DNA from 3 places in the Arthrobacter sp. KBS0702 genome. Region 3 is predicted to be linked to each of the others. Evidence: riboswitches for the same ligand, from Rfam matches in the RefSeq annotation. Region 3 holds a riboswitch; each other region holds the start of a gene.
The links. Region 3 has a riboswitch for thiamine pyrophosphate ahead of thiO (glycine oxidase ThiO). Riboswitches for the same ligand answer to the same signal wherever they lie in the genome.
Positions count from the first base shown of each region.

Region 1: linked by a shared signal. The riboswitch ahead of thiC (phosphomethylpyrimidine synthase ThiC) and the one ahead of thiO (glycine oxidase ThiO) in region 3 are both predicted to bind thiamine pyrophosphate.
Region 2: linked by a shared signal. The riboswitch ahead of FFF93_RS15670 (ECF transporter S component) and the one ahead of thiO (glycine oxidase ThiO) in region 3 are both predicted to bind thiamine pyrophosphate.

Region 1 covers NZ_CP042172.1:2,206,556-2,213,781, forward strand. The annotation lists gene FFF93_RS10160 (amidohydrolase family protein) at 1-928, opposite strand, end outside; gene FFF93_RS10165 (GNAT family N-acetyltransferase) at 932-1,432, opposite strand; TPP riboswitch at 1,501-1,608, shown strand; gene thiC (phosphomethylpyrimidine synthase ThiC) at 1,604-3,421, shown strand; gene FFF93_RS10175 (alpha/beta fold hydrolase) at 3,473-4,222, opposite strand; gene ffh (signal recognition particle protein) at 4,307-5,893, opposite strand; gene FFF93_RS10185 (glucose-6-phosphate dehydrogenase) at 6,044-7,226, shown strand, end outside.
Region 2 covers NZ_CP042172.1:3,389,059-3,396,284, forward strand. The annotation lists gene FFF93_RS15665 (ABC transporter ATP-binding protein) at 1-1,572, opposite strand, end outside; gene FFF93_RS15670 (ECF transporter S component) at 1,572-2,204, opposite strand; TPP riboswitch at 2,273-2,414, opposite strand; gene FFF93_RS15675 (heme-degrading domain-containing protein) at 2,514-3,071, shown strand; gene FFF93_RS15680 (DUF4235 domain-containing protein) at 3,108-3,371, shown strand; gene mnhG (monovalent cation/H(+) antiporter subunit G) at 3,409-3,807, opposite strand; gene FFF93_RS15690 (monovalent cation/H+ antiporter complex subunit F) at 3,797-4,075, opposite strand; gene FFF93_RS15695 (Na+/H+ antiporter subunit E) at 4,072-4,617, opposite strand; gene FFF93_RS15700 (Na+/H+ antiporter subunit D) at 4,614-6,227, opposite strand; gene FFF93_RS15705 (Na(+)/H(+) antiporter subunit C) at 6,224-6,766, opposite strand; gene FFF93_RS15710 (Na+/H+ antiporter subunit A) at 6,763-7,226, opposite strand, start outside.
Region 3 covers NZ_CP042172.1:2,571,485-2,578,710, reverse strand. The annotation lists gene FFF93_RS11805 (RNB domain-containing ribonuclease) at 236-1,762, opposite strand; gene FFF93_RS11800 (ferritin-like fold-containing protein) at 1,804-2,475, shown strand; gene thiE (thiamine phosphate synthase) at 2,472-3,188, opposite strand; TPP riboswitch at 3,215-3,335, shown strand; gene thiO (glycine oxidase ThiO) at 3,327-4,589, shown strand; gene thiS (sulfur carrier protein ThiS) at 4,586-4,822, shown strand; gene FFF93_RS11780 (thiazole synthase) at 4,828-5,637, shown strand; gene FFF93_RS11775 (DUF3311 domain-containing protein) at 5,822-6,103, shown strand; gene mctP (monocarboxylate uptake permease MctP) at 6,100-7,226, shown strand, end outside.

The DNA.
Region 1 (7,226 bases), 360 kb from region 3:
CGTCGAGGGCGGCACCGGCGGGGAGTCCGGCGGCATGCAGCGCCTCCACCTCATCCGCGATGCGTCCGTGCTTGATGACGCTGCCGGCGTCTGTTCCCGCATAGATGGCCACGCCGGCCTCGTACGCTTCGAGGATCCGCTCGGCGCGGCGTTCCCAGAGCCCGAGCATGTGGGCCGCGTAGCGGGGGAACTTTGCCTCGGCCTGGGCGGCGATGTCCGGGAAGGTGGCGATATTGATCAGCGTGGGAACAATCGGGACGCCCTGCTCGACGAAGCGGGGCAGGTGCCGGGGAAGCAGCCCGGTCCCGTGTTCGATGCAGTCGATGCCGGCGTCGAGCATGTCGTCCAGGGTGTCCTCCGCGAAGCAATGCGCCGTAACCCGGGCGCCTTCGTCGTGGGCGGCCCGGACCGCGTCCTTGACGACCCGGGCAGGGAAGCTCGCAGCGAGGTCGCCGGCGTCGCGGTCGATCCAGTCCCCCACCAGCTTGACCCAGCCGTCCCCGGCCCGGGCCTGCTTGCGGACAGCCTCCACGAGGCCCTCGGGTTCTACTTCGACGGCGAAGCCGCGCAGGTAGCGGCGCGTCCTCGCGATGTGCCGGCCTGAGCGGACGAGGCGCGGCAGTTCCCTGCGCTGCTGCAGCCAACGGGTGTCGTGCACGGCGCCGGCGTCGCGGACCAGCAGGGTACCCGCGTCCCGGTCGGTCAGCGCCTGCTGCTCCGCAACGTCCTCCGTGACATCGCCGCCGGGGCCCAGCCCGATGTGGCAGTGGGCGTCGACGAGGCCGGGGATGACCCACCCCTTCAGCACACGGTGCGGCGCAGCCGCGGGAGGCTCGAAGGTAAGCCTGCCGTCCACGGCCCACAGCCCGTGCCGCTCCTGGTCCGCCGCGGTGAGTACTGGGCCGCTGAACTCGATGATGCCGCTCACGGCTTATAGCCTAATCCGCATGGCAGTCCGCCGACCCAGGGCATCCAGCCCCAATTGCGCCTCGTGGGCACGCAGGGCCGCCAGGTCCCCTGAAGGTTCGGGGACCACGTGGAAACCGCAGCTCGCGTAAAACGGCGCATTGAACGGAACGTCGGCAAACGTGCACAGAGTCATGGATTCATAGCCCCGGCAGCGGGCCGCGTCGAGGGCTGCCTCCATCAGGGATCGCCCTAGCCCCCGCCCAGCGAAATCCGGATGAACCGAGAGCTGCTCCAGATGGGCCTGGCCGTCGACTTCATCGATACGGGCGAACCCCACGGGAGGGGTTCCGGCAACGAGGTAGAGAACCAGTCCAACCGGCGTCGGCGATTCGGCGGCGGGAAGCGGCTGGCACCCGAGCGCCGTCTGGAGCAGCCGATCGGCCGCCGCCTCGAGCGCCGGCAGGCTCCGGAGGTCGTCCGGCGTCGCCGCCTTGATGCGGGGCACGGCCCTGCTCTGAATCACGCTGCCACGCTAGCACGGGGGCTTGCTGCATCCCTCGACGGCGTCCCGGCGGGCTGTGGTAGCTTCGTCTACGACCACACGGGTGCCCTTGCAGGGGCTGAGATCGGGCTGACGCAGCCTGCGACCGTTGAACCTGTCCGGGTAATGCCGGCGAAGGAAGTGAGTATTTCTTTGAGCACATCAAATCCCCAGCACAGCCCTGCCCAGAACGGCCAGAACGCCGCAGCAATGGCCGTGACGCAGTCCCTGAAGTCGCATGCCCTGGCCTACGTCGAAGACAGCGGGATCCGCGTCCCCATAACCGAAATTGCCCTGGAGCCTTCCCCGGGCGGCGTCGCGAATCCTCCGTTCCGGGTGTACCGCACCGCCGGCCCGGGAAGCGACCCGGTGGTGGGCCTGGCCCCCTTCCGCCGGGACTGGATCAACGGGCGCGGGGACACGGAACCGTACAGCGGCCGGGAACGGACCCTGCTCGACGACGGGAAGTCCGCGGTTCGACGGGGTGCCGCCTCGGCGGAATGGCAGGGCGCACCTCCGGAGCCGCGCCGGGCCGTTGAAGGACGGACGGTGACCCAGATGCATTACGCCAGACAGGGCATCGTGACACCCGAGATGCGCTTCGTCGCGCTGCGAGAGAACTGCGACGCCGAGCTTGTCCGCCGCGAAGTGGCCGCGGGCCGGGCCATCATCCCGAGCAGCATCAACCACCCGGAGTCCGAGCCGATGATCATCGGGAAGGCGTTCCTGGTCAAGATCAATGCGAACATCGGCAACTCCGCGGTGACCAGCTCCATCGCTGAAGAAGTCGACAAGCTCCAATGGGCGACGCAGTGGGGTGCGGACACGGTGATGGACCTTTCGACCGGGGACGACATCCACACGACCCGCGAATGGATCATCCGCAATTCCCCCGTACCCATCGGCACGGTCCCGATTTACCAGGCACTGGAAAAGGTCAACGGCGAAGCAAACGCCCTGACCTGGGAGATCTTCCGTGACACGGTGATCGAACAGTGTGAGCAGGGCGTCGACTACATGACTATCCACGCCGGGGTGCTGCTGCGGTACGTCCCGCTGACCGCCAACCGGGTCACCGGCATCGTGTCCCGGGGCGGTTCCATCATGGCCGGGTGGTGCCTTGCGCACCATCAGGAGAACTTTCTCTACACGCATTTCGACGAGCTGTGCGAAATTTTCGCCCGCTACGACGTCGCCTTCTCTCTCGGCGACGGTCTGCGGCCGGGGTCGACGGCGGACGCCAACGACGCCGCGCAGTTTGCCGAACTGGACACCTTGGCGGAGCTCACGCAGCGGGCCTGGGACTTCGATGTCCAGGTCATGGTGGAAGGCCCGGGTCATGTGCCGTTCCACCTCGTCCGGGAAAACGTGGAGCGCCAGCAGGAACTCTGCAAGGGCGCGCCCTTCTACACCTTGGGGCCGCTGGTCACGGACATCGCACCGGGCTATGACCACATCACCTCGGCCATTGGCGCCACCGAGATCGCCCGTTACGGGACCGCCATGCTCTGCTACGTCACGCCGAAGGAGCATCTGGGGCTGCCGAACAAGGACGACGTGAAGACCGGCGTGATCACCTACAAGATCGCCGCGCATGCCGCCGACCTCGCCAAGGGTCACCCCGGGGCGCACGAACGTGACGATGCCCTGTCCAAGGCCCGGTTTGAATTCCGTTGGCGGGACCAGTTCGCGCTTTCCCTGGACCCGGTGACCGCCGAGGCATTCCACGACGAGACCCTGCCGGCGGAGCCCGCCAAGACAGCCCATTTCTGCTCGATGTGCGGGCCGAAGTTCTGCTCCATGCGGATCAGCCAGGATATCCGGGACGAATACGGTTCGGCGGATTCGCAGGCAGCGTTGGCCCAGATGGCGGCCGGAATGCGGGAGAAGAGTGACGAATTCCTGGCAGCCGGCGGCAAGGTCTACCTGCCCGAACCCACCGTGGGCGCACAGGCCCAGGCACAGCCCTAGGCCGAGGCCGGGCGCCCATCCCGTCGGGTGGGCGCCCGACCGGCAAAATTCCTAAGAAGCCTGGGCGTGTCGGCTGCGGTTGACGTCGGCGATGAAGGATCTGATGACACGGTCGCCTTCCTTCGAATCCTGCGGCCGGTGCCCTCCCGGGGCGGTGCGGTGCAGGGCCCCGGTCTCCCTCAGGTAACCGGCGATTTCCTCGTACAGCGGTTCCCAGCCGCCGGTGAGGACCAGGGTGGGGACGCCCGGGACAATCTGCAGCGGGGCGTCCCACGGCGGGGCCTGCAAACGGAGCCGGCGCTGTTCCCGCCGGTCGTCGGCCGCGGGTGCGCCAACGGTTCCGCGGACCGGGGCGTGGGCGGCAAAGACCCGGCGCACGAACTCGCGGTGGAAGTCCTCATCGCCAAGTTGGTGCCGGACGTCGAAGAGCGGCTGCATGAGGGCCCGGTGCGCCGCCGTCGCCGGCAATTCGGCGGTCAGTGAGAAGCAGGCGGGTTCCACCAGGGAGAGCGACTTCACGAGGTCGGGACGTTCGACGGCGGCCATCATGGCCGCGATGGCGCCCTGCGAGTGGGCCACCACGTGCCCGCCGGCCTCGCCGCGGCCGTCGTCGGCCAGGGCCCGCAAGACAATGCCGGCGTCAGCCGCGAAGTCCGTTTCCAGCGGTTCGGCCACGCGGTCGAAACCGTGCCGCCGCAGGAACAGGGCGTCGTAGCTCAAGGCCATGCCATGCTGCTTCGGCCACGCTGCGGCGCCAAAACTGCCGGCACCGTGGACGAAAACTACGCGCTGCTTGAACATGTCCTAAGCCTATGGCACGGCCCCGTCATCGGGGCCGACGACATCCTCACCGCCGGCATCCTGTCGGAGGCACTGCGGCTTCCGCTACTTGCTGCCGCCGAGGAACTTGTCGAAGCCCTTGGGCAGGTTCAACTGGGACGGGTCGAACTCGCCGCCCGGCTGGCCGAAGGCTGCGCCGGTGGGCACGGCCTTGGCTCCGGCGGCACGCCGTGCCTCCGCGTCCTTGAGTTCCTGTGCGGCCTTGGCAGGGTTGCCGGAGCGGGCCTTCTTCTTCGGCGCGCTCTTGGCACCCTTGCGGGCTCCGCCGCCACCCATTCCGGGCATCCCCGGCATTCCGGGCATACCACCGCCGGCAGCCATCTTCTTCATCATCTTCTGTGCCTGCGCAAAACGTTCCAGCAGTCCGTTGACCTCGGAGACGTGCACGCCGGAACCGCGGGCGATGCGGGCCCTGCGGGAACCGTTGATGATCTTCGGGGCCACGCGCTCGTGCGGGGTCATGGACCGGACGATCGCCTCGACGCGGTCGATCTCGCGCTCGTCGAACTGCTCCAGCTGCTGGCGGATATTCTGCGCGCCGGGCATCATCATGAGCATTTTCTTCATTGAGCCCATGTTGCGGATCTGCTGCATCTGGGCGAGGAAGTCCTCGAGGGTGAAGTCTTCCTGGTCGGCGAATTTCTTCGCCATCCGGGCGGCTTCGTCCTTGTCCCAGGACTTTTCGGCCTGTTCGATCAGGGTGAGCACGTCGCCCATGTCGAGGATGCGCGAGGCCATCCGGTCCGGGTGGAACAGTTCGAAGTCGTCCAGGCCTTCGCCGGTGGACGCGAACATGACGGGCTTGCCGGTGACCGACGCGACGGAAAGCGCGGCACCGCCGCGGGCGTCGCCGTCGAGCTTGGAAAGCACGATGCCAGTGAAGTTGACGCCCTCGTCGAAGGCCATTGCCGTGTTGACGGCATCCTGGCCGATCATCGAGTCGATCACGAAGAGGACTTCGTTGGGGACGATGGCCCGGCGGATCTGGCGGGCCTGGTCCATCATTTCCGCGTCGACGCCGAGGCGGCCGGCGGTGTCCACGATTACGACGTCGTGCAGGGTGCGCTTGGCTTCCTCGACGCCGGCGCGGGCGACGGCGACCGGGTCCCCGGCCGGGTGGTCCAGCTCGGTGGAGGTGGCACCCGGGTGCGGGGCGAAGACGGGGACGCCGGCGCGCTGGCCGACGACCTGCAGCTGCGTCACGGCGTTGGGGCGCTGCAGGTCGCAGGCCACCAGCATGGGGCTGTGGCCCTGCGCCTTGAGGTAGCGGGATAGCTTGCCGGCGAGGGTGGTCTTGCCGGCGCCCTGGAGGCCGGCGAGCATGATGATGGTGGGCCCGGTCTTGGCCAGCCGGATGCGGCGGGTTTCGCCGCCGAGGATCTCGACGAGTTCCTCGTTGACGATCTTCACGATCTGCTGGCTCGGGTTCAGCGCGCCGGAGACCTCGGCGCCGAGGGCACGCTCGCGTACGCGGGCGGTGAACTCCCGGACCACCGGGACGGCAACGTCGGCGTCCAGCAGGGCACGCCGGATCTCGCGGACCGTGGCGTCAACGTCCGCCTCGGTGAGGCGGCCCTTGCCACGGAGGTTCTTGAAGGTTGCTGTCAACCGGTCAGAGAGTGAATTGAACACGCGCCGTGCACTTCTTTCAGTGGATCTACAGCTGGCGGCCGGAGCGGCGCGCCAGAGTCGTGAGCGTTTCGCCGGAACGAACTGCCTCGACAACGGGACTCGACTATCTAGGGTACCAAGACGCGCCTTCAAGGTGGCATGCTGGCGTAGGTGACCAGTCAAACAACGGTAAAGACCCTGCTCATCCTCGGCGCGTCCGGCGACCTGACCGGCAGGCTGCTGCTGCCCGGGCTGGCCCGGCTGGTGGCGCGCGGCCACACGCCCGGGCTCACCCTGGTGGGTGCCGGCTCGGACGACTGGACCCCGGAGCAGTGGCTGGAACGGCTGGAAACCTCCTTCGCCGACGCCAATTCGCAGGCCAACTCCGCCGGCAAGCGGGAGCTGAAGCGGATCCGCGAGAACACCAGCTACCACCGGCTGGACGTCACAGCCGAAGGCCAGCTCGCCGGGCTGCTGGCCACTCTGGAGGGTCCCGTGGCCGTGTACTTCGCGTTGCCGCCCCGGATCAGTCAGCTGGCCTGCGAGGCCCTGACTCCGGAGCAGGTGCCTGCCGGGACCCGGTTGGTGATGGAAAAACCCTTCGGCTCCAGCGAGGAGTCCGCACGGGACCTGAACAGGACACTCGCCGCACTGGTCCCGGAGGACCACATCCACCGGGTGGACCACTTCCTGGGCAAGGCCACGGTGCTGAACATCCTGGGCCTGCGTTTCGCGAACACGTTCCTGGAGCCGGTGTGGAACCGGCAGCATATCGAGAAGGTGGAGATCATCTTCGACGAAGACCTGGCGCTGGAGGGCCGGGCCCGCTACTACGACGGCGCCGGCGCCCTGCGCGACATGATCCAGAGCCACCTGCTGCAGATCATGGCCCTGATGGCGATCGAACCGCCCGCCTCGGTGGACGAGCGGGACCTCCGGGACGCCGTCGCCACGCTGCTGCGTGCCAGCAGCATTAAGGCCCCGTATGCCAAGAACACGCGCCGGGCACGGTACACCGCCGGCTCCATCGACGGCCGCAAGGTGCCCGACTACGCCAAGGAAGAGGGCGTGGACGCGTCCCGGAACACCGAGACCCTCGCCGAGGTGCAGGTGGACATCGAGAACTGGCGCTGGCAGGGTGTGCCGTTCATCCTCCGCTCGGGCAAGGCCCTGGGCGCCATGCGCAAGGAGGCCGTGGTGACCTTCCGGCCGGTGCCGCACCTGCCCAAGGGCTTCACCGGCGTGGACTCCCCCAACCAGCTGCGGATCGGCTTTGGCCCGGACACGCTGCAGTTCGACGTCGATGTCAACGGCCCCGGCAACATCCTGAGCCTGGACCGGGCCACGCTCAAGG
Region 2 (7,226 bases), 820 kb from region 3:
GAGCTCGGTGCCGCCGAGGACCTGGCTGAATTCCGCGTCATGGGTCACCGAGACGACGGCGGTGCCGGCGTCGAGCAGCTCGGAGAGGAAGGAAGCCAGCTCAGCCCAGGTGTTGGCGTCCTGGCCGAAGGTGGGTTCGTCCAACACCAGCACCTGCGGGTGGGCGGCGAGCACGGTGGCCACCGAGAGCCGCCGTTTTTCGCCGCCGGAGAGTGTGTAGGGATTGGCGTCCACGAGGTCGCGCAGCCGCAGGCGCTCCAGCAGTTCGTCCACCCGCTCTTCGCCCCGGCCCAGATGGCGGGGGCCGAACATCAGTTCGTCCAGCACCCGACCGGTGACGAACTGGTGCTCGGGTTCCTGGAACACCGTGCCGATCCTGGCGATCAACTGCTGGGCCTTCCACTTGTACGGATCGATGCCGGCGCCGGCGCTCAGCTCGGTGGTGGCGGACACGGCCCCCGCAACCGGCGCCAGCAGCCCGGCCAGGGTCAGGGCGAAGGTTGACTTTCCGCAGCCGTTGGGGCCGGTGATGGTCAGCGCCTGCCCGGCCCTGACCTGGGCCGTAATCCCGGACTGCACCGGTACCGGCGGGACAGTCCGGAAGCCCGCCAGCAGGCCGGTGCGGCGCGGGCGTTGGCGGGAGACGGCCAGCCCCTCGGCGGCCAGCAGCAGCTGGGCGGGCCCTTGACCCGCCGCGGCAACTCCGCCCGCGCCGGTGTCCGCGGTGCGCGCCCGCGCGGCCGGCACATGGCCGGGCACCCAGACGCCGGCGGCGATGAGCATGTCCCGCGCCTGCTCCAGGACCTGGTCCGGCGGGCCGTCCAGGAGCACGGCGGAGTCCCCGGCGGACCCCGGCTGCAGCACGACGATCCGGTCCACGAGGTCTTTCCAGACGGCGACGCGGTGCTCCACCACCACCAGCGTGGCCCCGGTCTTGTCCAGGCAGCGCCCCACGGCGTCGCGGACCTCCAGGACGCCGGCCGGGTCGAGGTTTGCGGTGGGTTCGTCCAGCAGCAGCAGGCCCGGCCGCATCGCAAGGATGCCGGCGAGCGCCAGCCGCTGCTTCTGCCCGCCGGAGAGCGCCGACGTCGGATGGTCCAGCGGCAGCCGCCCCAGCCCGACGTCGTCAAGCGCTTCCGCCACCCGCCGCCAAATCTCCGCCGGCGGAACGGCGAGGTTCTCGGCCCCGAAGGCGACGTCGTCGCCCAGGCGCGAGAGCACCACCTGGGTTTCCGGGTCCTGCTGCATGAGCCCCGCCCGGCCGCGCCGTGCCCTCGGCGGGGCCCCGTCGATCAGCAGGCTGCCGGTCTCGTCGGAGTCCTCGGCGTCGGGGGAGCCAGCCCCGGAAGGGCCGGCGGCGGAGGTGTCGGCGGTGCTGTCCCCCAGCACCCCGGCCAGAGCGTGCAGCAGCGTGGACTTGCCGGCCCCGGAGGGGCCCAGCAGCAGGACACGCTCGCCCGGGCTGATGTCCAGGTCCAGTCCGCTGACGGCGGGTCGGCGCCGGCCGGCGTGCCGCCAGCCCCAGCCGCGGGCGGTGACCGCGGCCGGGTGGACGGCGTAGTCTGCGGGCATCAGGAGAAGACGGGTTCCGATGCCGCCTTGCGGGACGCGAACGAGGCCAGCACGCCGGTCTTGGCGAGCCCGCGGGTGGCCAGCCAGGACAGTCCGCCGGCAATCACGGCTCCGGAGATGGCGCAGAAGACGATGTAGGCGAGCTTGTCACCGGGTTCGTAGGCGATGTTCCAGCCCCAGGGCAGGAAGGAGTCGTTCAGGCCGCAGAACAGGCCCGCGCCGGCGCCGGCCAGCAGGGACACCGGCAGGTTGAACTTCTTGTAGAGGAAGGCGGCGAAGATGAGTTCGGCGCCGAGACCCTGCAGGATTCCGGAGATCAACACTGTGGTGCCGTACTGCGAGCCCATGATCAGCTCGCCGGTGGCGGCCACCGCTTCGCAGAACAGCGCAGCGCCCGGTTTGCGGACGACGAGCATGCCCAGGATTGCCGGGAGCATCCAGCCTCCGGCGTAGAGCCCGGTCAGCGGCGGGTAGACCGCGGTCAGCGGGGCCGTCACGAGGTTGGCGCCCTGGTCCCAGGCCCAGAAAATCACGCCGCCGGCAACAGCGATCAACGCGGCCAGCACAATGTCGACCACGCGCCAGCTGTATTTGCCGGCGGCCAGTGTTTGCTTTGCAGAAATATCAGTCATATCGTCCTCCTGAGGTACAGGAGGGGAGGGCGTTCCGGCTGCACGCGGCTTTCGCCACGGATGCCGGGCACCCCGAGAACTCGACTCCCTTGCGCCGGTACTAACCGGATCAGGTTCGAGGGTCTGCGGCTGTCCGCACTCTCAGCGCCCACTTACGGTTCACCGGATTGCTCCAGTGATGCCGACGGCGGCGCTCCCCTGTCGTATTAAAATCACCCTTGTGGGCTGGGCCAGTTTACACCCGCCGGAGCCCAAGTGACTCGCAGCTGGGGTTGCGCAGCGGCACCCACCTAACGGAAGCTGAATCCCATGAGCGAGGCCCCCGTTCCTTCCCCCGACTACGACCCGGACTCCGCGGAACCGCAGCCGCCCGGGTCCCTGGCCGCGCTCATCGGCCGGATCCTGACGGAAATCGACGAACTGCAGTTCCGCTCCTTCAGCAAGGACGACGCCCTGGAGCTCGGGTTCCTGCTGGTGGAACTCGGCCGGCGACGCAACCACCCCATCGCCATCGACATCACCAAGGGTGAGCAGGTACTTTTCCACGCGGCGCTCGAAGGCGCCACGCCGGACAACGAGCGCTGGATCAGGGCGAAGCAGCGCACGGCCTCCCGGTACGAAGTCCCGTCGCTGCTGGTGGGCCTCCGGGCCAGGGCCGCCGGGCGGAGGATCGAGGACAACGCCTGGTTCGACCAGCAGGAATTTGCCGCCCACGGCGGCTCCTTTCCGATCTACCTGCGCGGGACGGGGGCTGTCGGCACGGTCACGGTTTCGGGGCTGCCGCAGAAGGCCGACCACCAGCTGGTGGTCGAGGCCCTGACCGAAATCCTCAACCGTTCGGACACCACGGCAGGGACGCTAGGCTAGGGGAAGCCCTGTTCCCTCCCGCAAGGAGTACGACGTATGAACATCTTCATCAAACTGCTTGGCACCGGCATCAGCCTCGTCGCCGGTTTCGTCGGCACCAAGGTGGTCGACACCGTCTGGGAAAAGACCACCGGCAATAAGCCGCCCAAGGGCCACGACGACGACGTCCCCACCACGCTGCGCCAGGCCCTGACCTTCGCCCTGATTTCGGCCTCGGTCAGCGCCATCATCCAGGTCCTCGCCAACCGCGGCACGCAGCGCGCGATCACCCGCTTCGCCAAAACCCAGGACATCGTCTAAGCCGCCTCGCACGGGGCAAACCGCCCAGGGCAATCCGTCACTCGACGTCGTCGTCGGTAAATCCGCTTTTGCCGGCCGCCTGCTGCACCACGGCCTCCAGCTCGTCTGCGCTGAGCAGTTCGGGGTGGAGGTGTTTGGTGCGGTAGCCGGCCCGGCCCACCATGTGGGCCGAGACCGGCACGGTGAGCAGTTGGAAAATCCACGCCACCACCAGCACCGGCCACACCCACCAGGTGCGCAGTTGCAGCCCCACGGCGCAGAGCAGCAGGAACAACCCCAGGACCTGAGGTTTGGTCGCGGCGTGCATCCGGCTCATCAGGTCGGGGAAGCGCAGCAGGCCTATGGCCGCGCCGAGGGACATCAGCGCCCCCAGCACCATGAACACAGCCGAGACGGTATCGATCACGGCGTCGGCGGAGAACGTCTCAGGATTCATTGGGCTGCTTCCTCCGGTCTGCCACAAAACGGGCCACCGTCACCGAGCCCACAAAGCCGATGATGGAGATGGACACCAGGAGCATCAGGTTGTTCAGGTGCCGGTTGACTGCCATGTCAATGCACAGCGCCGCGCCCAAGATGGCGAGCAGCACGTCGGCTGCGAGCACACGGTCCAGCAGCGAGGGCCCGCGCGCGATGCGGATGATCGCGCCGCCCGCGGCGAGCGACAGCACGACGGCGGTGACGGCCAGGACCAGGGGCATCATGCGCCCACCTCCTGTTTCAGGGCGGTCAATTCGGCCGGGGTGCCCATGATCCGGATCAGTCCGGCCTCGGTGTCGCGGACCTCCTTGCGGAGCTTGGCGGCGTCCTCGGCGTCGCGGACGTTAATGCCGTGGATGTAGAGCGTGGACGTGGACCTGTCCACCTCCACCACCAGCGACCCCGGGATCAGCGAGATGACGTGCCCGGTGGCGGTCACCAGCAGGTCGGAGTGGCTCCGGAGCGGGACGGCGACGACGGCGCTGATCACCCGCGGCCCCTTGACCAGGGCCAGGAACAGGACCTGGAAACTGGCCGCCACGACTTTGCCCAGGAAAACCACGGCGAACGGTACGGCGCGCAGCACGTTGAATCGACCGCCCAGCTCCACCGGCGGCAGGTAAAAGAGCCGCGCCACCACCACGGCGATCAGGGCGCCGAAGAGCAGGTTGCCCGCGCTGAAGTCCTGCCAGAGGGCGCCCCAGACGATGACGAGCCAGACCAGCAGCGGCAGTTCCTGGCGCAGCGAGATTCTCTTTCGCGTCATTTCGGCCCCTCCTGCCGCGGCATCTGCGCGATGACCGGAACCGGGGCTTCGTCCCCCAGCACGGCCTGGATGTAGGAGGACCGGTCCAGCATCTCCGAGGCCGACTGCCCGGCCACCCTGAACAGCGGCCCTGCAAAGACCGTCAGCGCCACCCCGAACAGCACCAGGGCCAGGGTGGAACCCACCATGGTGCGCGGCAGCAGGGTCACGTTCTGCTGGCCGGCGCGGTCACCTGTGGCCTGGCTGCCGGGGCCGGCGAGCAGCACGGGGTCCGGGTGTTCGGCGTCCTCGGGCTTGCGCCAGAACGCACGGTTCCAGACCCTGGCGATGGCCAGCAGGGTCAGCAGGCTGGTCAGCACACCGCCTGCCACCAGGGCGTAGGCCAGCGGGGTCCCCAGGGCGACGCCGGCCTGCAGCAGGCCAAGCTTGCCAAGGAACCCGGAGAGCGGCGGGATGCCGGCCAGGTTCATGGCCGGCACGAAGAACAGCACGGCCAGCAGCGGCGAGAGCTTGGCGAGCCCTGCGATCCGGTCCACCGAGGAACTCCCGGCACGACGCTCGATCAGGCCGGTCACGAGGAACAGGCTGGTCTGGATGGTGATGTGGTGCGCCACGTAGAACACCGCGGCCCCGAGTCCGGCGACGGAGGACATCGCCAGGCCGAACACCATATAGCCGATGTGGCTGACCAGCGTGAAGGAGAGGAGCCGCTTGATGTCGCTCTGAGCCAGGGCACCGAGGATTCCCACCACCATGGTCAGCAGCGCCGCGACCATCAGCGGGGTATTGAAGGTGTCCCCGGGGAAGAGCAGGGTCTCGGTGCGGACCATCGCATAGACGCCCACCTTGGTGAGCAGGCCGGCGAACACGGCGGTGACCGGGGCCGGCGCCGTCGGATACGAGTCCGGCAGCCAGAAACTCAGCGGGAACACGGCCGCCTTGATGCCGAACGCCACGAGCAGCAGGACGTGCAGGAGGTTTCGCGTGCCCTGGTCCAGGTCGGCCAGCTTGATGGCGAGGTCCGCCATGTTGATGGTCCCGGTGGCGCCGTAGATCATGGCGATCGCGATCAGGAAGAGCACCGAGGACACCACCGAGACCACCACGTAGGTCACACCGGCACGGACCCTCGGGCCCGTCCCGCCCAGGGTCATCAGCACGTAGCTGGCGGTCAGCAGGATCTCAAAGCCCACGTAGAGGTTGAAAAGATCGCCGGAGAGGAAGGCGTTGGAGACGCCCGCGACGAGGATCAGGTAGGTGGGGTGGAAGATCGACACGGGGGCGTCGCTGTCGCCGTCGGCCATGCCCTGGCCGGTGGCGTAGACCAGCACGGCGAGGCTGACCGCCGAGGACACCACCAGCATGAGCGAGGAGAACTGGTCCACCACCATCACGATGCCCCAGGGCGGCAGCCAGCCGCCGATATTCACGGCCGCCGTGCCGCCCTCCCAGACGGAGGCCAGCAGCCAGCATTCCAGCAGCAGGGTCAGCGACAGCAGCGCGATGCTCACGGTCCGTTGCGCCCTGGAATGACGGATCAGCAAAAAGGTCAGGGCGGCCCCAAGGATGGGGATGACGACGGCGAGCGGGGCGAAGCTGGCGATGTTCACTTGGTCCCTCCTTCCGTGCCGCGGGCGATGTTTTGGGATCCTGGCTGTTCCTCGGCGGCGGCGTCCGCGGCCGGCATCCGGCGGGCGCCGGCCTGCACGACCTCGTCGCCGCCGGAGGCCGACAGGAGCGGGAACTCGGAGGTTTCGGCCGGGACGACGGCGTCGTCCTCGGCATCGAAGCTGGGTGTTTCGGCCACGCGGCGGTCCTCGGCGTCGTCTTGGATTTCGTCCTGGCGGGCCAGCACCCAGGTGCGGTAAATGATGCCCAGCATAAAGGCCGTGACCGCAAAGGAGATCACGATCGAGGTCAGGATCAGCGCCTGTGGGAGCGGGTCGCTGTAGTCCCCGGCGGGCGTGTCCTTGCTGAACAGCGGGGCGAGCCCCGCGTAGCCGCCGGTGGCGAGGATCAGCAGGTTGGTGGCGTTTGCCAGCACCATGAGGCCGAGCAGGACCCGGGTGAGGCTCCGTTCCAGCAGCAGGTAGATGCCGCAGGCATACAGCGCTCCCATCACCGTGAGCAGGGTCAGGTTGACGCTCATGATCTCCCCTTGGCGGTGGTTTCTGCCGGGACGCCGTCGGACGGTTCCGCGGAGCGTTCGGCGGGCTGTTCCCCCGGCTGTTCCTCGAAATGCTCGTCGATTTCCGCGCCCAGGCTGCGCAGCACGTCCAGGGCCAGGCCGATGACGACGGTGTAGACGCCGATGTCGAAGATTGTGGAGGTGACGAATTTGATGTCACCAAAGACCGGAAGCCACAGTTCGATGACGGCGCTTTGGAAGACCTGCCCGCCGAGCAGCAGCGGCGCGACGCCGGACGCGGCGGCGGTCGCGAGGCCGATCCCCAGCAGGGCACCGGCGCTGACCGGCGTGGCCTCGCGCAGTTCGAAACGGCCCCCGGCGAGGTAGCGGATGGCGAGCGCCAGGCCGGCCGTGAGCCCGCCGGCGAAACCGCCGCCGGGCAGGTTGTGCCCGGCGAGCAGCAGGTAGAGGGAGAAGACGA
Region 3 (7,226 bases):
AGTGGAAGCCGATCGCGGGCTATCTGAATGCTGGCACTGGGACCAGCGGGTGTTACTCAAGATCGCGTAGGGGCGGGCTTGTTGAATTCGAAAAACATGGAAATCAACGACCGGGCATCCATTACTACCCTTCCAGTCTAGCCGTTCGCCGTTGCGAACCTCGACGGGGGCCCGCGGTGCGGCGCGGCTGTGTGCCCCGCAGGCGCGGAGCCGGGACCGAACCGTCGCCGAAGAATCAGCCGACGAGCTCCAGCCGGACTTCCCGCTTAGCGATGTCCGAGGACACAACGCGCACCCGGACCTGGGTGCCGGATTCGAGTTCACCGGGGCAGCGGGCCGTCACCGCGGGCTCGGCGATCTGCACGATCCCGGACGGGCCGTTCCCGTTGCCGTTCCCCTTCCCGGTTGCGTTTGCCTTGCCGTTGCTGGTGCCGTTCCCGTTGCCGTCTGACCCCGCCGTGCCGTTCTTGGCCGGCTTTGAGCCGGAAATCACGACGGCATCAAACTCCTGCCCGATGTGGTTGATCAGCAGAGCGGCTTCCACCGTGTCCAGCGACAACCGTTCCAGCTTGGCGGCAAGCTGGTCCGAGGCTGCCATGATGGCCGGCAGCGAGGGGAGCGCCTCGCGGGCCCAGCCGGGAACCTCTGCGCCGTTGGACAGCGCCTCGCAGATGACGAGGACGAAGCGGTCGATCAGGCGCCGCAGCGGGGCGGTGGAGTGGGCATACGCCGCGCCGATGGCCGACTGGATCGCGTCCTCCGGGACCTGGCCGTCGAAAGGGGTATAACCGGCACCGCGGAAGAGCATGCCGGCCGAGTGGACAATCGCCAGCTGGCGGGGGTCAGTGGGGTCCAGGGTGCGCAGGTATTCCCCGTAGCTGACCTGCCCGTCCCAGGGTTTGCCGAGGGCGCCGGTCTGGCGCCGGAAATGCCGCAGCGAACGCTCGTCCGGTGCGGGCATGGTGCGCAGGATGCCCACCTTGCCCCGGAGCATCAGCTCCGCGGCGGCCATGCCGGTCATCAGCGAGATCTGGGCGTTCCAGTCCTCCACCGGCAGTGGCGGGGCAGCGACAATCCGGTAGCCGCCGTCGGGCAGCTGCTCGATTTCCTGCTCCGGCATGTTCAGGCTGGCCCCGCCGCGCAGGCGTTCCAGTTCCACCCGCTTGCTGCCGACTTCCTTCAGCAACTGCAGCAGGGGGTCCGCGGTACCGCCGTCGAGTTCAGCCTGCACGCCGTGGTAGCTGAGCTTGGCCCGGCTGCGGACCTGTGCCCGGCGCACCATGACGGAGGACACCTCGGCGGCGGCGTCGAGCTCAAACTCCCAGACGAAGGCTGCGCAGAGCTGGCCCGCGAGCAGGCTGCCGGCCGCCTCGCTGATGACCTCGGGGTGCAGCGGAATGCGGCCCTCCGGGGTGTAGAACGTCTGGCCGCGGCGGCGCGTTTCGGCGTCGAGCGCACTTCCGGGGGCGACGAAGGAAGGGACGTCCGCGATCGCGTAGAAGACCTTGTACCCCTCGCCGGCGCGATCAATGTACAACGCCTGGTCCAGGTCCGTCGAGGACGCAGGATCGATGGTCACGAACTCCACATGCGTCAGGTCCAGTGGCGGCAGCTCATGGCTGGCCACGGCCGCCTCGGCGTCGCGGAGCACGTCTTCCGGGAACGGACCCGGCAGCTCCAGCGTGGTGCGCAGGGCTTTGAGCGCCTGGGCCAATTGGTTCTGCTGCTGGCGCACGCTCGGGGTCAGGCGATGATGAGACACGAAAATCAGGTTAGCCCGATTTCCGCTATTAGTCTTGAAGCATGAGCACTTCCCCGGCCGACCCCGTCCGTGACCCGCGTTTTCTCCGGGACCTGCTGGGCGTGATGGCCTACGGGGAACTTTCGGCCTTCGAACGGCTTTCCTCCGACGCGCGGTATTCGCCCACGCTGCGCGACCGTGCGGTGCTGGGCGGCCTTGCCGTCAGCGAGTTCCAGCACTTCGAACTGGTCTGCGCGAAACTGGCGGAGCTTGGCATCGACGCGGAGGAAGCCATGCTGCCGTTCCAGCCGTCCGTGGACCATTTCCATGAGCGCACCCGCCCTTCTGACTGGTACGAATCGCTGATGAAGGCGTACGTGATCGACACGGTCTCGGCAGATTTCTACCGGTCCATTTCCGGCTACGTCGACGCCGACACGGCAAGCCTGATCCGCACGATCCAGTCGTCCGAGGGCGCGACGGCAGTGCTGGGCGAGCGGCTCAAGGCGGCGCTCGCCGATGATCCCCGGCTGGCTTCCCGGCTGGCCCTGTGGGCGCGGCGGCTGCTGGGCGAGGCGCTCACCCAGGCCCAGCGGGTCAGCGTGGACCATGCGCTCCTCGGCGGCCTCGCCGGGGTGGACGAGGCACGGGCCGGAGAGCTCGTCCGCGAACTGACTGCCGAGCTCGCCGCCGCCCACTCCCGCCGGATGTCCCAGCTGGGGCTCGCGGGCTAGTTGGACGCGGCCCCGGCGTTGGCTTCCGCCCCGGCGTCGAGCGCGGCGAGCAGCGCCCGCGCTGCCCCGGCGGGATCGTCGGCCTCGGTAATCGCCCGGACCACCACGATGCGGTGGGCGCCGGCGTCGACCACCTGCTCCACGTTGGACAGGTCGATGCCGCCGATCGCGAACCACGGCACCACCCCGGAGACCCTGCCGCTGTCCCCGGCCTCGGCCCGTTCAATCGCCGCGGCGGCGTAGCGCACCAGGTCCAGCCCGACGGCGGCGCGGCCCGGCTTCGTGGGGGTGGCCCAGACCGGCCCCACACAGAAGTAGTCCAGCCCGCTCCGGCCGGGGGCCGCGGCGATGGCGGCGTCAACCTGCTCCGGGGTGTGCGTGGACATCCCGATCACGGTGCCCTTGCCCAGGAACTCCCGGGCCGCGGCGAAGGGAATGTCTTTTTGGCCGATATGGAAGACCGGTGCCCCGGCCAGCGAGGCGAGGTCGGCGCGGTCGTTCACGGCCCAGAGCCGGCCGTGCCGGTGCGCCACGGAGTGCAGGACCTCCAGCAGTTCGAGCTCCTCGGCCGCCTCCAGCGACTTGTCCCGCAACTGGATGATGTCCACCCCGCCGGCAAAGGCGGCGTCGACGAAATCCTCGAAGTCGCCGCGGCCCTTCCGGGCATCGGTGCACAGGTACAGGCGGGCGGTGGTGTGGACATCTTGGCTCATGTTCCAAGCCTAGTTCCTCTAAACTGGGCGAATACCGCGGGAGCCCGCGCCGCCCGATACCGGGCCGCAGGGCTGAGAGGGCGTCAGAGCCGACCGCTTGACCTGATCCGGCTAGTACCGGCGTAGGGAAGGAAGCCCATGGACCTGTCCGTCTCACCATCCGCCGCACCGGCGGGCCCATCAGCGAAGTGGTACGACGTCGCCGTGATCGGCGGCGGGGTGATCGGCCACGGGATCGCCTGGGAGGCACGCCGCTCGGGCCGTTCGGTGGCCCTGATCGACCCCGCACCCGGGAGCGGGGCCAGCTGGGCCGCCGCCGGCATGCTGGCGCCCGTGAGCGAACTGCACTACCAGGAAGAAGGGCTCCTGGCCCTCATGCTGGAAGCCGCACGGCTGTGGCCCGGCTTCGCCGCCGGCCTGGACGGCGGCGCGGGGGAGGCGGGCGGCACCGGGTATCTCACGACGCCGACCCTCGCAATCGGCGCGGACGCGGCCGACCGCCGGGCGCTCGCGGACCTGCGGGAGGTGCAGCAGGCCTGCGGGCTCGCCGTGGAGCCGTTGACCGTGCGTGAGGCGCGTACCCGCGAGCCCTTGCTCAACCCCGGCATCTCCTGCGCCTTCGGCATCCCCGCCGACCACCAGGTTGACCCGCGCCGGCTGCTGGCCAGGATCGGTACATTGCTGGCCGCGGACGACCGGTTCACGGCCGTGGCCAGACGCGCCGGCGGGCTGCTCTGGGACGGCGGACGCGTCGCCGGTGTCGTCCTCGAGGGTGGCGGGGAGCTCCGGGCCGGGGAGACCATTGTGGCCAACGGCCTCGGGGCGGCGGACCTGCAGGGTTTGCCCGAGGGACTGGCCTTGCCGCTGCGGCCGGTCTACGGGGACATCCTCCGGCTCCGGGTGCCTGAACGGCTCCGGCCGCTCTTGCGCTCCACGGTGCGGGGGCTGGTCCGGGGGGTTCCGGTGTACATCGTCCCGCGGGCGGACGGCACCGTCGTGATCGGGGCGACCCAGCGCGAGGATGCACCCTCGAACCCTGGCGCCGTCTCGGCCGGTGGCGTGTACCAGCTGCTGCGCGACGCGCAGCAGCTGCTCCCCGCCGTCGCCGAACTGGAACTGCTCGAGGCCACCGCCCGGGCGCGGCCGGGAACACCGGACAACGCCCCGCTGCTGGGCCGCGCATCCCGCCCCGGAAGCGGGCAGGACATCGAAGGACTGATCATTGCCACCGGCTTCTTCCGGCACGGTGTCCTGCTGACCCCGGCGGCCGCCGCGATCTGCCGGGCGCTGCTGGACGGGCAGCCGGACCCGCGCTGGGCCCGGTTCCGCCCGGACCGCTTTTCCGGCCCCCGGGATTCCGCGGCTCAGGACTTTTCACCGAAAGACAGGACAACAGCATGAACATCAAACTCAACGGGGAACAGCACGCCGTCGCCGACGGCGCCACGGTCAGCGCCCTGGTCAGCGTCGTCACCGGCCGGAGCCTGGCCGCCAACGGGCAGGCCACGGACGGCCGGCAGCTCGGCGTCGCCGTCGCCCGCAACGCCGAGGTGGTGCCGCGCAGCCAGTGGCACGCGACGGCGCTCGCCGAGGGCGACGACGTCGAACTCGTCACGGCAGTCCAGGGAGGATGAACACCATGGAAGAAACAACGCTGAAGCCTTTGCAGCAGACCGGCATGGACCCGTTCACGGTGGACGGGGTGGAGCTGGGCTCGCGGCTCATTATGGGCACCGGCGGTGCGCCGAGCCTGCACGGCCTCGGTGCCGCGCTCGTGGCCTCCGGCACGGAACTCACCACGGTGGCCATGCGCCGCTACTCGCCGGCGGAGACCGGGTCGCTGTTCCAGCTGCTGGCGGAGCAGAATATCCGCGTGCTGCCCAACACGGCCGGCTGCTTCACCGCCCGGGACGCCGTCCTCACGGCCGAACTGGCCCGCGAAGCACTTGAGACGGACTGGGTGAAGCTCGAGGTGATCGCCGACGAGCACACCTTGCTGCCCGACGCCGTGGAACTCGTGGAGGCCACCGAACAGCTGGTGTCCCGCGGCTTCAAGGTCTTCGCCTACACGAACGATGACCCCGTACTGGCCCTCCGGCTGGAACACCTAGGCGCGACCGCCGTCATGCCCCTGGGCGCCCCGATCGGCACCGGACTGGGCATCCTGAACCCGCACAACATCGAACTGATCGTTTCCCGGGCTTCCGTGCCGGTGGTCCTCGACGCCGGCATCGGCACAGCCTCCGATGCCGCGCTCGCGATGGAGCTGGGCTGCGACGCCGTGCTGCTCGCCACGGCTGTGACCCGCGCCCAGGACCCGGCGCTGATGGGGGAGGCGTTCAAACACGCCGTCATCGCGGGCAGGCTTGCCCGGAAGGCGGGCCGGATTCCGCGCCGAGAGCATGCCCTCGCCTCGTCCGCCATGGAGGGCCGGGCCGAGTTCCTGTAGGGAATACCTGTGCCGATCCGGAAAACAGCACTGGGACTGACAATGCAGGGTAATCGAGCACTGTCAAAGAATTACTCCAGTGTCTATCCTGATGCATAAGACCGCGGAAACAAGGTCTGCAGGCCGCCGGCACGTCCCGGGAAGCCTTCCCGCTCCGGGGGCCCGCCTCGACGAGGAGGCGTGCATGTCCAGTCCTGAAGTGCCCACGCGCGGACCGGCCAGACCGGGTCCCTATGTGATTTCCGGAATCCTTTTGCTTATAGCCATCGTGGTTCCCCTGTATGTGCCGGCGTATTCGTACGACGAACCGCGGTTGGGCGGTATCCCCTTCTTCTACTGGTATCAGATGGCGTGGATACCGGTCACCGCAGCCCTGGTGGGGATCTCCTACTGGCTGGTCACGAAGGAAGACCGGCGTCGCCGCGAATCCGTCCGCAGCCGCCTGGCCGACGGGGTGGAACGGTGAACGGGGCCGGCGTGCCGCTGGCGGCCCCGGACCGGCCGGTCAACGGCGTAGCACTCACCATTGTGATCATCCTCTTCCTCCTGGTGGCGGTCCTGGGTTTCTTTGCCGCGCGGTGGCGGCGGGAAAAGACGACAGGGCTGCATAGCCTGGACGAATGGGGCCTTGGCGGCCGGGGCTTCGGAACCTGGGTGACCTGGTTCCTGCTTGGAGGCGACCTCTACACCGCTTACACGTTCGTGGCGGTGCCGGCGGCGATGTGGGCCACCGGCGCCGTGAGCGGCTTCTTTGCGGTGCCCTACACAATCGTGCTCTATCCGATCGTGTTCTTGCTGATGAGCAGGCTGTGGTCCGTCTCGCACCGGCACGGTTTTGTCACGCCAGCCGACTTCGTCGGCGGCCGCTATGGCAGCAGGGCGCTGACGGTTGCGGTGGCTGTCACCGGCATCGTAGCCACCATGCCCTACATTGCCCTGCAACTGGTGGGCATCAAGGCCGTGCTCACCGTGCTCGGTCTGGGCAGCGCAGAGAATGTGCTGCTGACCGACCTGCCGCTCATCATCGCGTTCGTGGTCCTGGCCGCCTATACCTACACCTCCGGCCTGCGCGCGCCGGCCCTGATCGCCGTCGTGAAGGACCTGCTGATCTATCTCGCCGTGATCGTCGCGGTGATTTACCTGCCCATCAAGTTCGGCGGGTGGGGCCCCATCTTCGACTCTGCCCAGACGAAGCTGGCGACGGTCAGCCCTGCGACCGGCAAACCGGCGGGCGCGTTCATCCCGGGCGCGTCCAGTTACTCCGCGTATTGGACGCTTGCCCTGGGCTCCGCACTCGCCCTGTTCATGTATCCGCACTCGATCACGGGCGTCCTGGCCACCAAAAGCAGGAACACCATCCGCCGGAACGCCGCGGTGCTGCCGCTGTACTCCCTGATGCTGGGTTTCCTGGCGCTCCTGGGATACGCGGCCATTTACGCCGGCACCAAGCCCACGGACCTGAACGGCGCCGTCAACCCGCAACTGGTTGTTCCGCAACTGTTCCTTGACCAGTTCCCGGCGTGGTTTGCCGGCATTGCCCTCGCCGCCATCGCCATCGGGGCGCTGGTCCCGGCCGCCATCATGTCCAT